2 regions of the Lysinibacillus sp. FW12 genome follow, and region 1 is predicted to be linked to the other one. Evidence: riboswitches for the same ligand, from Rfam matches in the RefSeq annotation. Region 1 holds a riboswitch; the other holds the start of a gene.
The links. Region 1 has a riboswitch for S-adenosylmethionine ahead of SJW71_RS02145 (cyclase family protein). Riboswitches for the same ligand answer to the same signal wherever they lie in the genome.

Region 1 (8,412 bases):
TTCTTAATCATTTGGATAATTGGAAACTGGCAAGCTTTATGCAACAAAGGAGAGAGTAGTTTGAATCATTTTACAATATTTGCGTCTAAAAATGATGTGGATGATATTCAAGACAAAATAGCAGAGGTATTTGCAAACGGCTTTACCATTGAACGAGGTGATAGTGGATATTTAGTAAAATCCAAAGGGCTTTTCAAAAAATCCAGATGTTCTATTACCGTTTTATTTGAAGATACTAATCCAGATTATTTCACTCAAAACATCCCGGGGATGATGGGGTATTACGATAGAATTCCTTTTCAGGATGAAGATTTAAAAGAACAGGTTATGATACAAATATCTGTATTCAATACAGTCATTGCAATCGAAATGGATAAAGAGATAACGGAAAACCATATGCAACTATTTACGAGACTGCTAGCAAGCATAGGTGGTGTAGGTTTTCTACCGGATGGCACTTTACTGGATCAGAGTGGTAGCGTTATTGTTTATTCTAATGGGGAGTCAGGTCCTGCAAATTTTAGACCTCAAGCCTGTGCAAGGAAGATAAGAAGTCAGGAAGTGACATCAGAGCAGGGGGAAACACGAAAAAACAGAACGATTGCCTTTTTAACAGACAAAGAAATCCCATATGCAACTTCTCTACCCCAACTGCCACCATTAGAAGGTTGCCGCTTTAAGAGCCAAGAAGAAATTGCAAAAAGGGCAGTTTCCCTGTTGATTGTTATTCAATTTGCCTGTGATGTAGCACAAAATGGAAATATTGAAGAGTCTAGAGAATTCTTCACTAATATGTTACGTACATATGAGGTGCAAGAATCTTTAACAGAGCATGAAAAATTCTTTCTTGAGACTCAGCATCCCAGTCCTCAAGATGCTGTCAATATTTCATGGCAGTATGAAGCCTATTGGACACTCATTTGGGCATTAGGGCTTGTGGAAGAGCTAGATTTCCCTGACGACGTATGTGATTGTGAATATGCTATACAGGTCGTTTCTCGTTGTGAAACATTTGAACAATTTTATAAGCAAACAGTATTGCGCAGTAAGGAAGAGATATTAGATGAAGCAGATAAGATCTACAGATTACATTGGGCTTGTGTAGATAGTCGAATAAATGGACAAGTAGCTCCTTTATCGTTAAATGAAAGTGTTGTGATGGAAAGACGTAGAGGCTTATTCTGGATGATGGGCTATCAAGATGAAGAATGGGATACTATATCAATGGATACTTAAAGGAATAGCAAACTAGGAAGCCTAGTTTGCTATTTTAATATATGAAATTATTTCACATAGGTTGGCTTATTCACCTTATCAATTAAAAGTATACCATCGTATTGATCGCGAGGAACTAAGCTTTCCTGTATCATACCCCAACTGTAAGATAAGCGGGGCTCGAACATCCATGAGTTGCCTCGTTCATTCTGGCGGTTGCGCAAATCAATGAATGTGTAAGGTTTACTAGTTGAAGACAGTATATCCTCAATAGATCCCTTGATAGGAGGTAAAACAGCCATCGGTTCACCCATATTATTTGCTGTCTCTCCGCTAGTCATATATAGACCTAATACATAGCTATATTTCTTGTAGATTTCTGGTAAACGTTCCCCCATTAATTTGACTGGATAAGGGGAACCCATTACTTCCGATTGTGCCTTACGAATATGGTCGTTATGTGCCCATACGATGAACTTTTCTGTTGGATAAACCTCCTCAGCTAACCAAAGTAAGTTCTCCATCATCGATTGATCACGCCATTCCATTGTTTTTAAAAATGTTTCAATATTATTTTGTTCAATATCAATATTGGACTGGATCGTTAGCTCCACATATTCGTCTGCTAAGCGAATGCGATTTGTTACAGTACGTTCCATTAGTTTGACAATATGAGACTCGTTTGGATAAGCCGCTTGTAATTCTTTTTCTTTCAATTGAATTTGAGACTTTACTTGTTTATACACATCTATGATTGTAGCTTTTACTTGCTGATAGCCCTTTAAATCTTTCCCGGAGCTCCATTCAGCTAGTTGTTTCTCAGCTTCACTAAATTGTTGAGCTAACTTAGGATTCTGGAGCCAATCGCCGTTCGTAAATGCCCCTTGCTGTTGAATATCGAAGCCAGTAAGTATAAGTGGTTGTTCTGTTGCTTGAGTTGATTTTGCATAGTCAAACAGAGGCAATGTTTCTTTCGTCCACCAAACTCCAAAAATAGAATCCTTCATTGTTTGTAGAGCTGCTTGTTTGTCAATTTGCCCTTGGGCGTTCATCACATTACCCATACCACTTTCAAAGGCAAGAACATTATAGCCCATTTCCTGATGCAAAAATTGTATTAAACGTGTTTTAACATGATTGAATTGTGCCACACCATGAGAGCTCTCTCCTAGAAAAACAATACGTTTATCGTGTAATAACGGCTTAAGCATCTCCAAATCCTCAAATTGATTAGAAGGGATTTTCGTTCCACTCGATACTTCAGGTTGGATGGATGACAAACTGTAAGCATGATCGTTCACCCACTTTTTCCAATCAAGTAATGTTTCATTAGAGGTCCTAGCCTGTTTAACTGTAGATTTGTTTTCTATATTGACCTGTTGCTCTTTTGCAGGAACAGCTGCAGAGACACTTGCTACGCCGTTCAATGTCATTAAACTTGCCAGTGCAAAACTTAATAAAACTTTATGCTTCCTAGCCTTCTTCATTGATAATCAGTCCTTCTCTTTATGTTGATACTAATTATAGAGAGCTTAGTTTAAAGCTTAGGAAGAGTTAGTTTAAATTTTGTTTAAATTTGGTAGGGTCAGTTAAAAAGAAAAAACATCTTTGATTAATGAAGATGTTCGATTGCTATTTATAATGGTACGTACTAGCTCTAACATGGTTACGTTGGATTTGATTGAACCATGCGCGGTCTTTTTCTTCTTGTTTTAACGTACCAACAATGGAGGAGGAGCAGCTAACACAAATTTTAGCCTGTGTAATTTGTCCACAACGTTCACAAGGTGCACCTAAATTAGGGAAAATTGATTTTTTTAACTTTCCTGCTTTTACCCATTTGAAAAGCAGCTCAGAGGACACTCCTGTTAAAGTGACAACCTCATCATTTGTTAAGTAGCGATTATTTTTTCTTAATAGAAAGTGATGCAACTCTGAAAATATATCTTCTTCTCTCACATCTATTCTCTTATGAAATAGCAACATTACAAGTCCTCTCCTCGTCCCATTAATTAATAGTTTCATTAACTGTTATAGGTTGTTCGTCATATTTATAATTTTCCCAACGATTACGGGCAAGCTTTCGATATTTTGGCGAGACATTTCTATCAGCGATTAAGCGAGAGAAGCCTTTTTGGGCTTCCGCCATATCACCAAGTCGGAGGCTTAGTTCAGCATGTAAAAACTGAATTCTCTCTCCACCCTCCTGATTGGATGCAAAGGATTTACTATAAAAGTCTCTTGCTGCAAAAAGGTAGCGTTTTTCGGATTCTTCATCGTTTTTTAAACGATATAGCCAACCTATTTTTAATGCGAAATTCGCCATTAAGAGAGATTCTTCCATTGAAGCACGGGATACTAAATAAGCAAGCTTAAAACTGATTATGGCATCATCGATTGTACGTTCCTGGCAGATGTCTATGGGTTTTTGGAGCTCTTTAATGTATAGTTCATCAATGAGCTGCATGAACGGTCCATAAGTCCTTGTCATAGATTTGTGGTAGGCGTAGCCACAATGTGGGCATACAGCGACCTCATACAGCAAAGGATTTAGGCCATCATAAACAGGCATGAAATCTGTTTGTTCCTCGATGATTTTATATCGATTAGGGCGTACTTTATATGTTGTAAAATGCCTTTTGCAAAATTTGCAATCTACACTACTTTCGTAGTAATAAATGTTAAATGCCATAAGAATCAACTCCTTTGCCTGCTTTAGAAAATTATTTCTTTTGTTCTATCTATTCGTTAAAAAGTATCATTCAATATATTTAAATGATTATCTTTTATTTTAACAATTCTGTGTTCTTTGGTATACTTCTTTAGAATTATTAAAATAAAAATAATCATTACATTATTAATTAATTGTCACTAGAACTGTTCCTTTAATAGTATTTATCGGTGCTGTTAATGTAAGTTATATAGATGGTTGAAAGTTTGTCGAAATACGTACAAATATTTTATTAGTAATCGTTAAAGGGATTTTTTTTGTGTGGTTCAAAAGTATTGTTTTGGAGGATGATTCAAGTTGAACTATAAAATAGTGTTTTTTGATGTAGACGGCACACTCATCAATTATGAGGATGGCTGTGTAGAAGAAAGTACAAAGCAGGCAATTGATTTGTTAAAGAATAAGGGAATTCACCTTGTAGCAGCTACAGGAAGACCTTTATCCATGTGCCGTGAGTTGGAAGAGTTGGGGATAGAGACCTTTATTACGGCAAATGGTGCATATGTGAAACATCATGATCTTGTCCTACATAAAACGCCTATTGCTAAAGAGATTGTCCAAAATGTTGAGGCTTTTGCAATGGAACAACAGCATAGCTTAACATTTTTTACAGAGCAGCTAGCGATGAATAGCATACAAAGTCCAGCTGCTTTACATGCTATGCAGGAAACATTGTCTTTGGGAGATTTTCCGGTTATAAATGAAAAAATTACGAATGAGGAAGTTTTTCTCATGTGTCTATATACAGATGAACAGGGAGAAAAAAGATATGTTAGTCAATTTCCGAATATATTATGGCAGCGATGGCATCCTTATATTGTGAATGTACTACAGCAGGATGTTTCCAAGTCAATAGCTGTTCAAGCAGTACTAGATTATTTTAACATTGATTCTAAAAATGCCATTGCTTTTGGAGATGGGGATAATGATATGGATATGCTGGAGCTGGTAGGATTAGGAATTGCTATGGGAAATGGAAGCTTAGCTTTGAAAAACGTTGCTGATTTTGTTACAAAGAAATCTACCGAGGGCGGTATTGACTTTGCTTTGCGTCAGCTTCAAATAATTTAAAACAATCTTCAAGTTGCTTCTTCTGTTTTCCGCAGTTTGATTATAATGAAACCTGTATATTTTATAGTTAAAAAATTTTTAGGTGGGATAGTTTATGGCACATCACGTGCAATCTCTAATTGAACATTACGGGTATTTTGGCATTATCGTAATCCTAATTGGAGGTATAGTTGGATTGCCACTTCCTGATGAGGTTTTCTTAACATATGTAGGTTATAGTGTTTATCGGGAAAGCCTTGAACATATCCCTGCATTATTAAGTGCCATGATTGGCGCAGTTGGAGGTATTACTTTAAGCTACTATATTGGTTATCGATTTGGCTTACCATTACTACAAAAGTATGGGCCAAAAATTCATATAACTGAACAAAAAATTGATTTTACGAAAAAAATGTTTGCCAAAATTGGACCTATCTTATTGTTAATAGGCTATTTTATCCCTGGTGTCCGCCACATAACAGCGTATATTGCGGCTATTAATAATTATCCATATAAAAAGTTTGCGTTCTTTGCCTATACAGGAGCATTTATCTGGACATTCACATTTATAACGTTAGGGAAAATGCTTGGAGAGAAATGGCGGTTTGTTGGTTACTACTTATCCCATTATAGTATGTATCTCATCCTATTATTTGTTCTATTAATGTTCGTCGTTTACTTTATATTCAAAAAAAGAAATGTACAAAAATAAAAGTCGGTATCTCTATACCGACTTTTAAGTTATGGCAAAATAGCAAAGGAGCGAACAGGGAATCCAGATGCTTTTTCTGGTTTAGGTACAATATTAAAAATAATTGCACCTGTTGCAGGTAGCTTGTCTAAATTAGTCATTAACTCAATTTGATAAGTGTCTTGTTCGAGCACAAAGTATTCACCATCTAGTTTGCCATTTTTACGAAAATCAGCTGCTGAATCAGTATCGAATGTTTCGTGACCAATCGCACTAACTTTACGTTCCGTCAGTAAAAATTGTAAAGCCTCTAAGCCCCAACCTGGAATATGGTTATATCCTTCCGCATCTTTATTGCTGAATGTTTCCTTATCTGGCCAACGTTTACTCCAATCGGTACGTAGCGCTACAAAGGTACCTGCCTCAATTTTTCCGTGCTGTGCTTCAAACTCAAGTATATCTTGAACACTTAAAGAAAAATCATGATTGCTAGCAGCTTCTTCGGACTTATCAATGACAACAAGGGGAAGAACAAGCTCTTTTAAATCGAGCTCTTCAAGGTACCGTGTGTCTCGCACAAAATGAATGGGTGGGTCGATATGCGTACCATATTGACCAGGGAAAGTGAACTGTTGTGCAAAGAACCCATCATCGTGAGAGAATAATGTTTCAAATTTTGCATCTTCGAACATGAAAAAATGGGGTGAGTTAGGGCCGAATGTATGTGTTAAATCGACCCATTGTTTAGATTTTAATAATTGTAATGCTTGTAATAATTCATTAGACATCGTTTTCCCTGCTTTCTTAAAATAGTAGTAAAAAAAGAGCCCCCTATAGAAGAGGACTCCTGAATAAACAACGGTAGTTCATCTTCTCATCTTCAAGGCTTTGGAATTAGGCCAATTGGAATTAGCACCATACTGTTGAGCTGGTTGCTGAGACTTCATCGGGCCAATCCCTCCGTCTCTCTTGATAAGAAAAATATAAGAATTTTCAGAAATAATAATACAAACACTTTATCATAGTTTTCTATAGTTTACAAGTTCAATAGGGATACAAGGTTAGAGTTTTTTTCACCAATTTAAATTCAATATGACACCACAACAGCCATTATCAATTAGACGTATTCTAAAACTATCAGGTGTATAGTTCGTTTCGAATTTCATCGTAATACCTGTGGATGAAATTAATTTCTCCACTTCTGCTTTATTTGAAAGTTGTGCTGCATTCATTAAATCATGGGCAAATTGCTGGGAGCTTTCAATTTTATCCGTCAGTAATTGGGCTTGCTGCATAATTGCCTTTATCCGTGTAACCGATGATTTTAATTTATGTGTATCAACAGGTGGAAAGGGATTGTTGGTCAGCATTGCAAGATGTTGGGGAAAGGATCTTACAGCAAGGTGGTTGGCCATTGGTGGCGCTGAGTAATGATAGGGATGAACGAAATACGGATAAGGATTGTAATACAATGGAATTCCTCCTATCCTATAGCTGATATCTTATCTTATGTATTCAAGCGAATTTAGGTGTAACTCCATTCTTGTCTTACTTATAACACAAAAAGGAAGCCACAGGGAGCTTCCTTTTTATCAATATTGTATATATACCGATGTTTAAATTACTAAAATATCAAGTAAATGCTAGATAAACGGACTAACAATATTATCGTTTTTTATTATCGAAAAGCAACCATAATAATGTAACAATCGCTGCTAGCATAACCATTAGGAATCCATAAAGAGGCGTATGTGCTAATGATTGATGGCGAATAATAAAACCTCCAATATAGGATCCTAAAAATATACCAATGTTAAAAGCAGAAATGTTTAATGCTGAAGCCATAGAAATAGCTGACGGCACATATTTTTCAGACAGTAGAACAGCATATAACTGTAATCCTGGGACATTCATGAACATAAATAATCCCATTGTCAGTACCATGATTAATCCGATAATCGGTGATTCAAGAGTGAAGCCAATACCAAGTAACGCTAAGGCAAGTCCAACAAAAATTATAAAGATGGAACGTAGTGGATTTTGGTTAGCAAAATGGCCTCCTAATGTATTACCAATAGCAACGCAAATACCATAGACAACTAATATAATCACTACTGCATGTGGGGAATAGCCCATATATTGCTCTAAAATAGGAGAAACATACGTATAGACTACAAAGGCCCCACCATATCCAATTGCTGTAATGAAAAGGATTAATAACATGCGAATATTGCCTAATACTTTGCCAATATCACGTAAAGAAATAGGATTACCTTTTGATAATTGGTTAGGTACTAGTAAAGCATTACTAATTAAACCGATAATGCCTATAATGACGATAAAAATGAACGACATACGCCAGTCTGTTACTTGTCCAATAAATGTACCAAGTGGAACACCGGTCACAGTTGCTAGCGTTAAGCCTGTAAACATAAAGGCAATCGCGCTTGCTCGTTTATTTGGTTCAACTACATCAGCTGCTATAACAGAGGCGATCGACATAAACACACCATGAGCTAATGCTGAAATAATACGACCTATTATCAGTATAGAAAAAATTGGTGCGATAGCTGCAGTTAAATTCCCCGCTATAAAAATGGTCATAACAAGCAATAAAACTGTTTTTCGACTAAGACGAGATGTTAAGGCTGTTAATAATGGAGCACCAACAGTGACACCTAGTGCGTATATAGAAACGGTTAAACCGGCAGTGCTTAAAGATATA
Region 2 (8,412 bases), 1.7 Mb from region 1:
CGTTCCCTTTCTTTTTTCTAACAGGCCCAGAAATACTTCATGGGTTTACATATGTTAAGTCTAGAGCACAAAGAAGGGCGGAATGAAATGGATCCACGGTTAGCACAATTGCTTCAAAAAGTAAGTTTATATGGTACGTTAGCGAAATACTATGAACATATTGATCCAGAGAAACATATGTATTTTTACGAACAACATTTTAAGTATGAAACACAACTTGTTCAACTGTATTGGCAACTTCACAGAGAAAATCCATATGCCTATTAATTCAAAAAAGACCAGTAGCTCCTTTTTTAGAGAGCCTGGTCTTTGTTTTGCTCAATTTTTCTTTGTTCCTGAAATACCTTTCTTGTCCCTTATATAGTCTATTGGAGCTCGAATAATACTATCGAATAAATCAGTTGGTTTACGTGGTATAGCAGGTGTCATGAAATTAGTGCCTAAAGATTTTAAGCTTAGTAAATGATGGATTAGCCATGCAAGGGCGAGCATTTGTCCAAACAAGCCAAACAGTCCGGCAGATAAGATAAAAATATATCGTACAAATCGACTTGCATTACTCATTAAAAATATAGGGGGAAGAAAGGATAGTAACGCTGATGTAGCTACTAATACAATAAGAATATTACTTAAAAGACCAGCTTGCACTGCAGCTGTTCCAATAACTATACCGCCAACGATACCGATTGTTTGCCCTACCTTTGTCGGCATTCGAGAACCCGCTTCTCGTAAAACTTCAACGATCAGTTCAATAAACAACACTTCTATAAGAGGCGGAAATGGAACTTTACTCCTCGATTCCTGAAGATTTAACAATAATTCATATGGTAAAATTTCCGGATGAAAAGTTAAGGCTGATATATACATCGGCGTAATCATGATTGTAAGGAAAAAGCCAAAAAAGCGTAACATTCTTAATAATGAAGCCGTCGTCCATCGGTTATAATAATCCTCAACCGACACAAACATCTCAAAAAATGATGTTGGACAAACAATCGCAGTTTGGCTATTGTCTAGAAAAACAATAATTCTGCCGTCAATTAAATAGCGACAAACACTATCGGGTCTTACGGTCATGTAATATTGTGGAAATGGTGAAAAAGGATTGTCTTCAATTAGTTGTTTCAAGACTGAGACATCAGTAATTAAAGGATAATCAATTTGATCGATTCGATTTCTTAAATTCTCTAAATTTTTCTCATTGACTATGTTTTCCATATACATAATAGAAATTTTTATATTTGCCTCGGAACCAATGATACGGTTTTCATTTTTTAGCATAGGGCTTTGAATGCGCCTACGCAGTAAAGAAATATTCGTTTCTAACGATTCAGTAAAGGCATCCTGTGGGCCAATAACAGTTGATTCTGTTTCTGTGTTGGCAATTGCCCTGGTCGGTGCACTATAAGTATCAACACTTACCAATCCGTTCGTTTCATGAAAATATAAAAGCGTTTGCCCCGCATTTAATTTTTTGACAGCTTCACTAATTTTCTTTGAATCCACATATTCAGAAATTTGATGTATTTGTTTAATATTATTGGCTAAAGGGATATAAACCATCGTTTGAATGGTCATCTTTTCCACTAAAGAAGAAAAGTAAATAACCGTCACATCTCCTTCTTCAGTAGAAGTCATTTTAAATTTAACATCATCTACTTCGTAAGTTTCCTGTTTTAGTTTAGCAATTATTTGCCAAGCTGCCTCGTCCATCCAAACGATCCCCCTTTGCTCAATTTTCTTTTTAGTTTATCTGTTCTTCATGTAATTATGCTAAAAAATGAAAGCTATATATATAAATAAAATAAGAAAACCCATTGCCAATTAAGGCAACGGGCTTGAATTACGATGACATTTAAAATTTAACACATCTTACTAAACAATTTCTGAACAAATTTCTCTGAAATAAAAAAGAAAACCACTCTATAACAAGTGGTTTTCTTTCTTCATTCATTTAAGAATTAAAGTTTTACGATGTTAGCAGCTTGAGGTCCGCGTTGGCCTTCTTCTACTGTGAATTCAACTTTTTGGCCTTCTTCAAGTGATTTGAAACCTTCACCTTGGATTGCTGAGAAGTGAGCGAATACGTCTTGTCCGCCTTCTACTTCGATGAAGCCAAAACCTTTTTCTGCATTAAACCATTTTACTGTACCTTGTGTCATAATCAATGACCTCCATTTTAAACTTATTAAATAAAATCATAATACTTTAAAAAAAAACACATACTACAAAAAGTATTAATCAAAAAACGAATACTCTTTGTAATATGTGAATTCATTGTTTGTTTACGCACGATTTTATTAACTTAACTATATAACAAAAAATTATATTTGTCTAGTCCAAACGTAAATTTTTTTAAATTTGGTCTTGGAAACCAATTTGGTTAAAACCTTTGATCTTGTCTAATTAAAGTGATTGACTAAAAATTCACAACATAAAAGGGACATTTTTTTGTATAAGTAGCCTTTTTTTACACAAATTAATAGGGAGTGTATCGCACGCACTTATTTGGTTGTGACGCTAGTTGACCGTCACAGCCTCCCCATTTGTTACTTAGGGTCACTTTAAAGCCCGGTGACCCTAAATTATTTCTTCACCTGTTGAAGCAAAGAAAAAAGCATCTCTTTTAAAGATGCTTATTGAGACAATTCTTCAGATGAAGTTTTTTCAAACTCTAATATATGTCCATCTATTTTTGCTTTTTCTTGTTCCTCGATAAATTCTTCTTTTAGTTCATCAAGTCTGGAATTATGTGTTTTTTGATAACCCGGAAATAGATTGTAATCTACTGGTTTCCCCATAAGTTCACCTCTTATCTCAGTTTTTATTTTATTATAGGGTATATTGATATTTTCTGACAATTGTTTATACTCTTTTTGATTATATGGACTGACAAGACACTACAACTGAAGCCTTATAAATCATTGATAAATATACATAATGGCCTAGGAAAATATTATTTGAATACTATGATTTCATTAAACCTTTATTAATATAAATGTCACTATTAAAATAAAAACACTCATTTGACGTTTCTATAAAATAGGTGTTCGATTACCCCTCTCCCCTCTCCCCTCTCCCCTCTCCCCATATATGATGAAAAAATCTTAAGAAATCTTCATAAATATTCTCAATAATTATTAATAATTGCCATTTACAATAATGAAGGTCGACAGTCAACACATGTTTTATGTGTGTGGACCATGAACAGAATCAATTAGTTGGGAGCGTTTTATCTTGGGAGTAACAGAAATTATTATTAATATTCGAATTTTAATGTTGCCCGTCATCATTATTATTGGCATTGAGTTTTTGCTTATTGCCCTCTATTATTTCGTTTATTATAAAAAACAACCATCCGAACGAAAAAAACTAAGTATTACTAAAATGATGCTTGGCGCACTCTTCATTGGGTATATCGTATTTGTATGTGAGCTAACGATTATTGGACGTGGTTCTTCTCATTTCCTAGAGATGAATCTTCAACCATTCAGTGGTTATATCGATGCCTGGAAAAAATACTCGTTACGTGATCTTCAAAATTGTATTTTTAATATATTAATGTTTGTGCCGCTTGGGATTTTCTTACCCTTACTTTTCTCTAAATTTAAAGCTTTTAAGATGCTTTTCCTTGTAGTCGTATGTGCTACACTTTCAATTGAAACATACCAAACACTTACAGGAGCAGGGATTTTCGAGCTTGATGACTTATTCAACAACTCACTTGGTGGGGTTATCGGATACCAATTATACAGACTAGGGGCTTCTATTGTTCATCACAAAAAAGTAAAAATAAAAAGTCTTGTTGGAACTTTGGCTATCCCTCTTATCATGGGATTGATTTTTATTGGGATGTCATTGGTATATGCTCAACAAGAATTTGGACATCTGCCAATAAACGCTTATACAAAATCCAATATGTCAGGTGTTCATGTATCTACTTCATTGCAATTAGACTCAAACCCTACTGTTGCGCCCGTTTATAAAAAAATTATTCATAATGAAGAAGTTGAAACATTGTTGCAAGATAAATTAGGGTTATCGGAGTTGAGTGCAAAGAATTATAAAGACGACCGAGAAATTTTATTGCAAGACAAAGCAGGTATGCAATATACATTATTTATAAGTTCAATGGGGAATTGGTCGTTAACAGCGAATAATTATTCGCAGCAAGCGACATCGACTGGTCAGGAAAACTTGATTGATAAGGCGAAGGCATTGATGGACGAACTTTCTATCCTCCCTCAAGAAGCAGAGTTTTCTGTACTGGAAAACGGGGAATTTGAATGGAATCTTCCAGATCGTCCCGATTTAAATGTCGACTATTGGTATGGGGATGTAGTTCTTGATCTTACACAAGATGGACGTGCATATTCATTAGCCTATAATGTTCAAAGAAATCAATTTACACGGGAAGTAGATATCTTGTCCCCTGCTGAAGTATATGAGCAAATAAAGAATGGAGAATTTCCTCAAATAAAGTATAATGCACTCGTTACAGAAGAAGAGCTGGTTCTAAAAAAAGACGATCAGCTTGAAATTGAATTAATCGAGCTAACGTATATGTATGACACAAAAGGTTTCTATCAGCCAGTATACAACGTTTCTGGAACATTAAACGGAAACAACTGGTTTACACTAATACAGGCAAGAAAGTAATCCTTCTAAATCTAAACCATTACTTTAAGAGATGAAAAAGACCAGCTAAGCTAAAATTTTGCTTTGCTGGTCTTATTTGAGCTTTAGGCTTTCTTTTTTGAAGGGTATCCGATAGAAATAGCTATCATTCCGCAAATACCAATAAGAATGGGATAGATCGAGTATTGCAGCATACTTACTGGTGATATTTTGGCCACGCTTGCGGCAGCAAGGAATTGAGCCCCATACGGCAGAAGCCCTTGGACTGTACAGGAGAAAATATCTAAAATACTTGCGGATTTTCTTGGCTCAATGTCATATTGTTCAGCAATATTTTTGGCAAGTGGCCCAGCAATTAATATCGCAATTGTATTATTAGCAGTAGATAAATTCGTTAAACCCACAAGGCTAGCAATGCCGAATTCAGCACCCTTTTTCGATTTAATTCTACTTGTCGCAAGGTGCAGCAAAAAGTCAATGCCTCCGTTAAACTTAATAACCTCTACCATTCCAGCTATTAATATGGCAAGAAAGGCGATTTCATACATACCGGACATGCCTTCTCCAATCGTTTGCAGAAGGCTCATCAAGTGATAGCTACCATCTACTAAGCCAACAGCACCAGCAAGGACAATCCCTAGTGCCAGCACAAGGAAAACATTCATCCCAGATAACGCTAAAATGATCACTAAAACATATGGTACAATTTTAACCCAACTATAGCTTACATGCGCCACTTGTGCTGTTTCACCCATTGAAATGATTGCTAAAATAATGCTCGTTACAATCGCTGCTGGCAATACAATCCAAAAATTAACCTTAAACTTATCCTTCATTTGTGCGCCTTGTGAACGTACGGCAGTAATGGTTGTATCTGAAATAAAGGATAAATTATCACCAAACATTGAGCCACCAACAACAGCCGCCATCACTAAAGCAATAGAAAGGTCTGTAAGATCACTTATTCCAACGCCTATTGGAGCTAATGCAACAATCGTTCCCACGGATGTACCCATTGAGAGGGAAATAAAACAGGCAATGATGAACAAGCCCACAACCAGTAAGTTTTGCGGAACGACCGATAAAGCAAAGTTAACAGTGGAATCTACTGCCCCCATACCTTTTGCAACCTCTGAAAAGGCCCCAGCCAAGAGAAAAATAATAACCATCATCATGACATTTAAATTCCCTGCACCTTGACAAAAAATATCAACTTTTTTCGTAAACGATTCTTTTCGATTCATGGCTAGAGCCACAGCACCTGCAATGGTGATAGCAACAATGACAGGAAAGGCATAAAAATCACCTGTAATAACCCCAGAACCAATAAATAATATCATAAAAACAACAAATGGGATCAGCGCCCATGGATTCTCTTTCTTCACTGTTTTACCTCCAAAAAAATTAAAATCAGCCTTTTTCCATAAAAAAAGGCCTCATCTTGAATGAACAAGAAGAGGCCTTATATTGAAAATACACCTCTTATCTATCAAGTCATTTCTTGCTGGATTTGGCACAGTAACTTAATGACTAAGTTCCGCTGCCGAGATTTCATCGGGCCAGTCCCTCCATCTCTCTTGATAAGAAGAAAAAATATTATTTTTTTGACACAATATTAAAAGATTAAAATAAAAAATTAATATTTGCAACAAGTTTTTTCTTTAACTTCTATACGTACATAGATTTTCCGATTAATCTTAGAAGAAATCTGCTTATTGTAGCTGATTTTGTGTATTACTGAATAACGCCGATAGCGGATATTCCATCTTGCTCCTCGGGTATTCATCCTGCTTCGCGGTTATTTCACCTTACTCCTCGGGTATTCAGCCTTGCTCCGCGGGTATTTCGCCTTGCTTCGCGGGTATTTCACCTTACTCCGCGGGTATTTCGCCTTGCTTCGCGAGTATTTCACCTTACTCCGCGGGTATTCAGCCTTGCTCCGCGGGTATTTACCCTTGCTTCGCGAGTATTTCACCTTGCTCCGCGGGTATTTCACCTTACTCCGCGGGTATTTGCCTGCTAAATAATAGAATATAATCCCAAGTCGCTTATTGTGCAACTAACAAAAAACCAGGTGCTCTTCTAAGAAGAACGCCTGGTTTTATTGTGAAAGTGAATCTTACTAACTTACTTAGTTTTGATTCGTTATAATACTACGCTAAGTTGAGGCAATGAACAAGTTAAAATATTTTCCAACAAAATTTTAGGGAATTTTTATGTTTTTTCGAGCATTTCAGGAACCCGTTTCAAAGGTATTAAATTTTGTAGTGCTCATTATTTTCGTTAAAGTAAGTAATAATAAAGTCCCGTAACTGTTGAACGGCAGCTGACGAAATGGAATTTTTTACCCAGGACAGACCTACTGTATACGTTGGATTCATATTAGCTATTTTTACAAAATGTAAATTAAACTTTCTACAAACCGATATGGGCAACAAGGCTACACCCTGTTCCAGCTGGATAATTTCTGCCAGAAGGGTTGAATCTACTTCATAGTTTTTGATAGGCATAAATCCCGCTCTTTCACAAAGTGACGTTGTAAAACGACTATATTCTGCATTGTTGGCTAAGGAAATAAAGGATTCATTTGCAAACTTAGCTAGAGCAACCTCTGACTGACCAGCCAATGGGTGATTAGAAGGCAACACAAGTACTACATCCTCTGCCACAAGCACACAGGTTTCAATTTCTTCATCAATGATTGGAGGGCCTGCTATGCCCAGATCAATATCCCCTCTCTTTAAATTTATACGTATATCATCCCTTGTCTCAATTCCCTGTTGAATTTTGGCATGAGGAAAATCATTAATATATTGACTAATTAGTCCAACGAGAAATCGGGTATTTGATATGGCTATTTTAACTGTACGAGCATTGATTTCATCAAGTGATTGAATATCCATTTTTGCATTTTCTAGTTCGATAAATACCTTATTAACATGCTTGAGCATAATCTGTCCTGCAGCACTTAATTCAATATTTCTTCCTTTTCTATGAAATAATTTTGTGCCTAGTTCATCCTCCAGACGTTTTATAGTCAAACTTAAGGATGGCTGTGCAATATTTAACTGTTGAGCCGCCTTCGAAATATGCTCTGTATTTGCTACTGTTTGAAAATACTTCAATTGTAAAAGTTCCATTTCGCTTAAGCCCCCTAATTCATTTATCTAAATAAATATATTTATATCTTATTATGTATTAGACGCAATGTAAAATCCGCATTAAAGTAGTTATTGTAAGAAGACAAAGTTGAAAGAATGGTGGTTTTTCATGAGAAAAGATGAAGTAATGAGACAATTCACAACACCGTTGGATGCAGGTGCTTATCCCATTGGACCTTATCGCTTTTATAACCGTGAATATTTAAATATCGTCTATAAAACGGATATGGAAAAACTTAAGAAAATTGTTCCAGAACCATTGGAAGTGAAGGAGCCCTTTGTCAAATTTGAAATCATGAAAATGCCAGATGTAACAGGGCTAGGTTCTTATACAGAGTGTGGTCAGGTCATTCCTGTTAGCATGGATGGTGAAGAAGGTGATTATTTACATGCAATGTATGTTGATAGTTTCCCCGCCATTGCCTCTGGTAGAGAAATTGCTGCGTATCCTAAAAAATTAGGTAAGCCTAGTTTATTTGTAGATTCTGATACATTAGTTGGTCTCTTAGATTATGGTTCATTAAGAGTGGCTAATGCAACAATGGGATATAAACATTTCCCACTGGATCATCAAGAGGCACTGAAAGAAATTATCAAACCCAATTATATGTTG

Region 2: another riboswitch for S-adenosylmethionine. It lies ahead of SJW71_RS10950 (Na+/H+ antiporter NhaC family protein); the one in region 1 lies ahead of SJW71_RS02145 (cyclase family protein).

Annotation. Positions count from the first base shown of each region.
Region 1 is NZ_CP139094.1:402,701-411,112, forward strand. Features, by position in the region: gene SJW71_RS02110 (SMI1/KNR4 family protein) at 1-59, shown strand, start outside; gene SJW71_RS02115 (DUF4272 domain-containing protein) at 61-1,236, shown strand; gene SJW71_RS02120 (erythromycin esterase family protein) at 1,284-2,702, opposite strand; gene SJW71_RS02125 (hypothetical protein) at 2,848-3,201, opposite strand; gene SJW71_RS02130 (DUF2225 domain-containing protein) at 3,224-3,907, opposite strand; gene SJW71_RS02135 (Cof-type HAD-IIB family hydrolase) at 4,244-5,017, shown strand; gene SJW71_RS02140 (DedA family protein) at 5,112-5,708, shown strand; gene SJW71_RS02145 (cyclase family protein) at 5,738-6,475, opposite strand; SAM riboswitch class I at 6,559-6,666, opposite strand; gene SJW71_RS02150 (hypothetical protein) at 6,761-7,159, opposite strand; gene SJW71_RS02155 (MFS transporter) at 7,353-8,412, opposite strand, start outside.
Region 2 is NZ_CP139094.1:2,152,626-2,161,037, reverse strand. Features, by position in the region: gene SJW71_RS10975 (hypothetical protein) at 88-267, shown strand; gene SJW71_RS10970 (spore germination protein) at 319-1,713, opposite strand; gene SJW71_RS10965 (cold-shock protein) at 1,962-2,162, opposite strand; gene SJW71_RS10960 (hypothetical protein) at 2,637-2,801, opposite strand; gene SJW71_RS10955 (VanZ family protein) at 3,238-4,659, shown strand; gene SJW71_RS10950 (Na+/H+ antiporter NhaC family protein) at 4,743-5,978, opposite strand; SAM riboswitch class I at 6,118-6,225, opposite strand; gene SJW71_RS10945 (LysR family transcriptional regulator) at 6,894-7,778, opposite strand; gene SJW71_RS10940 (acetoacetate decarboxylase) at 7,909-8,412, shown strand, end outside.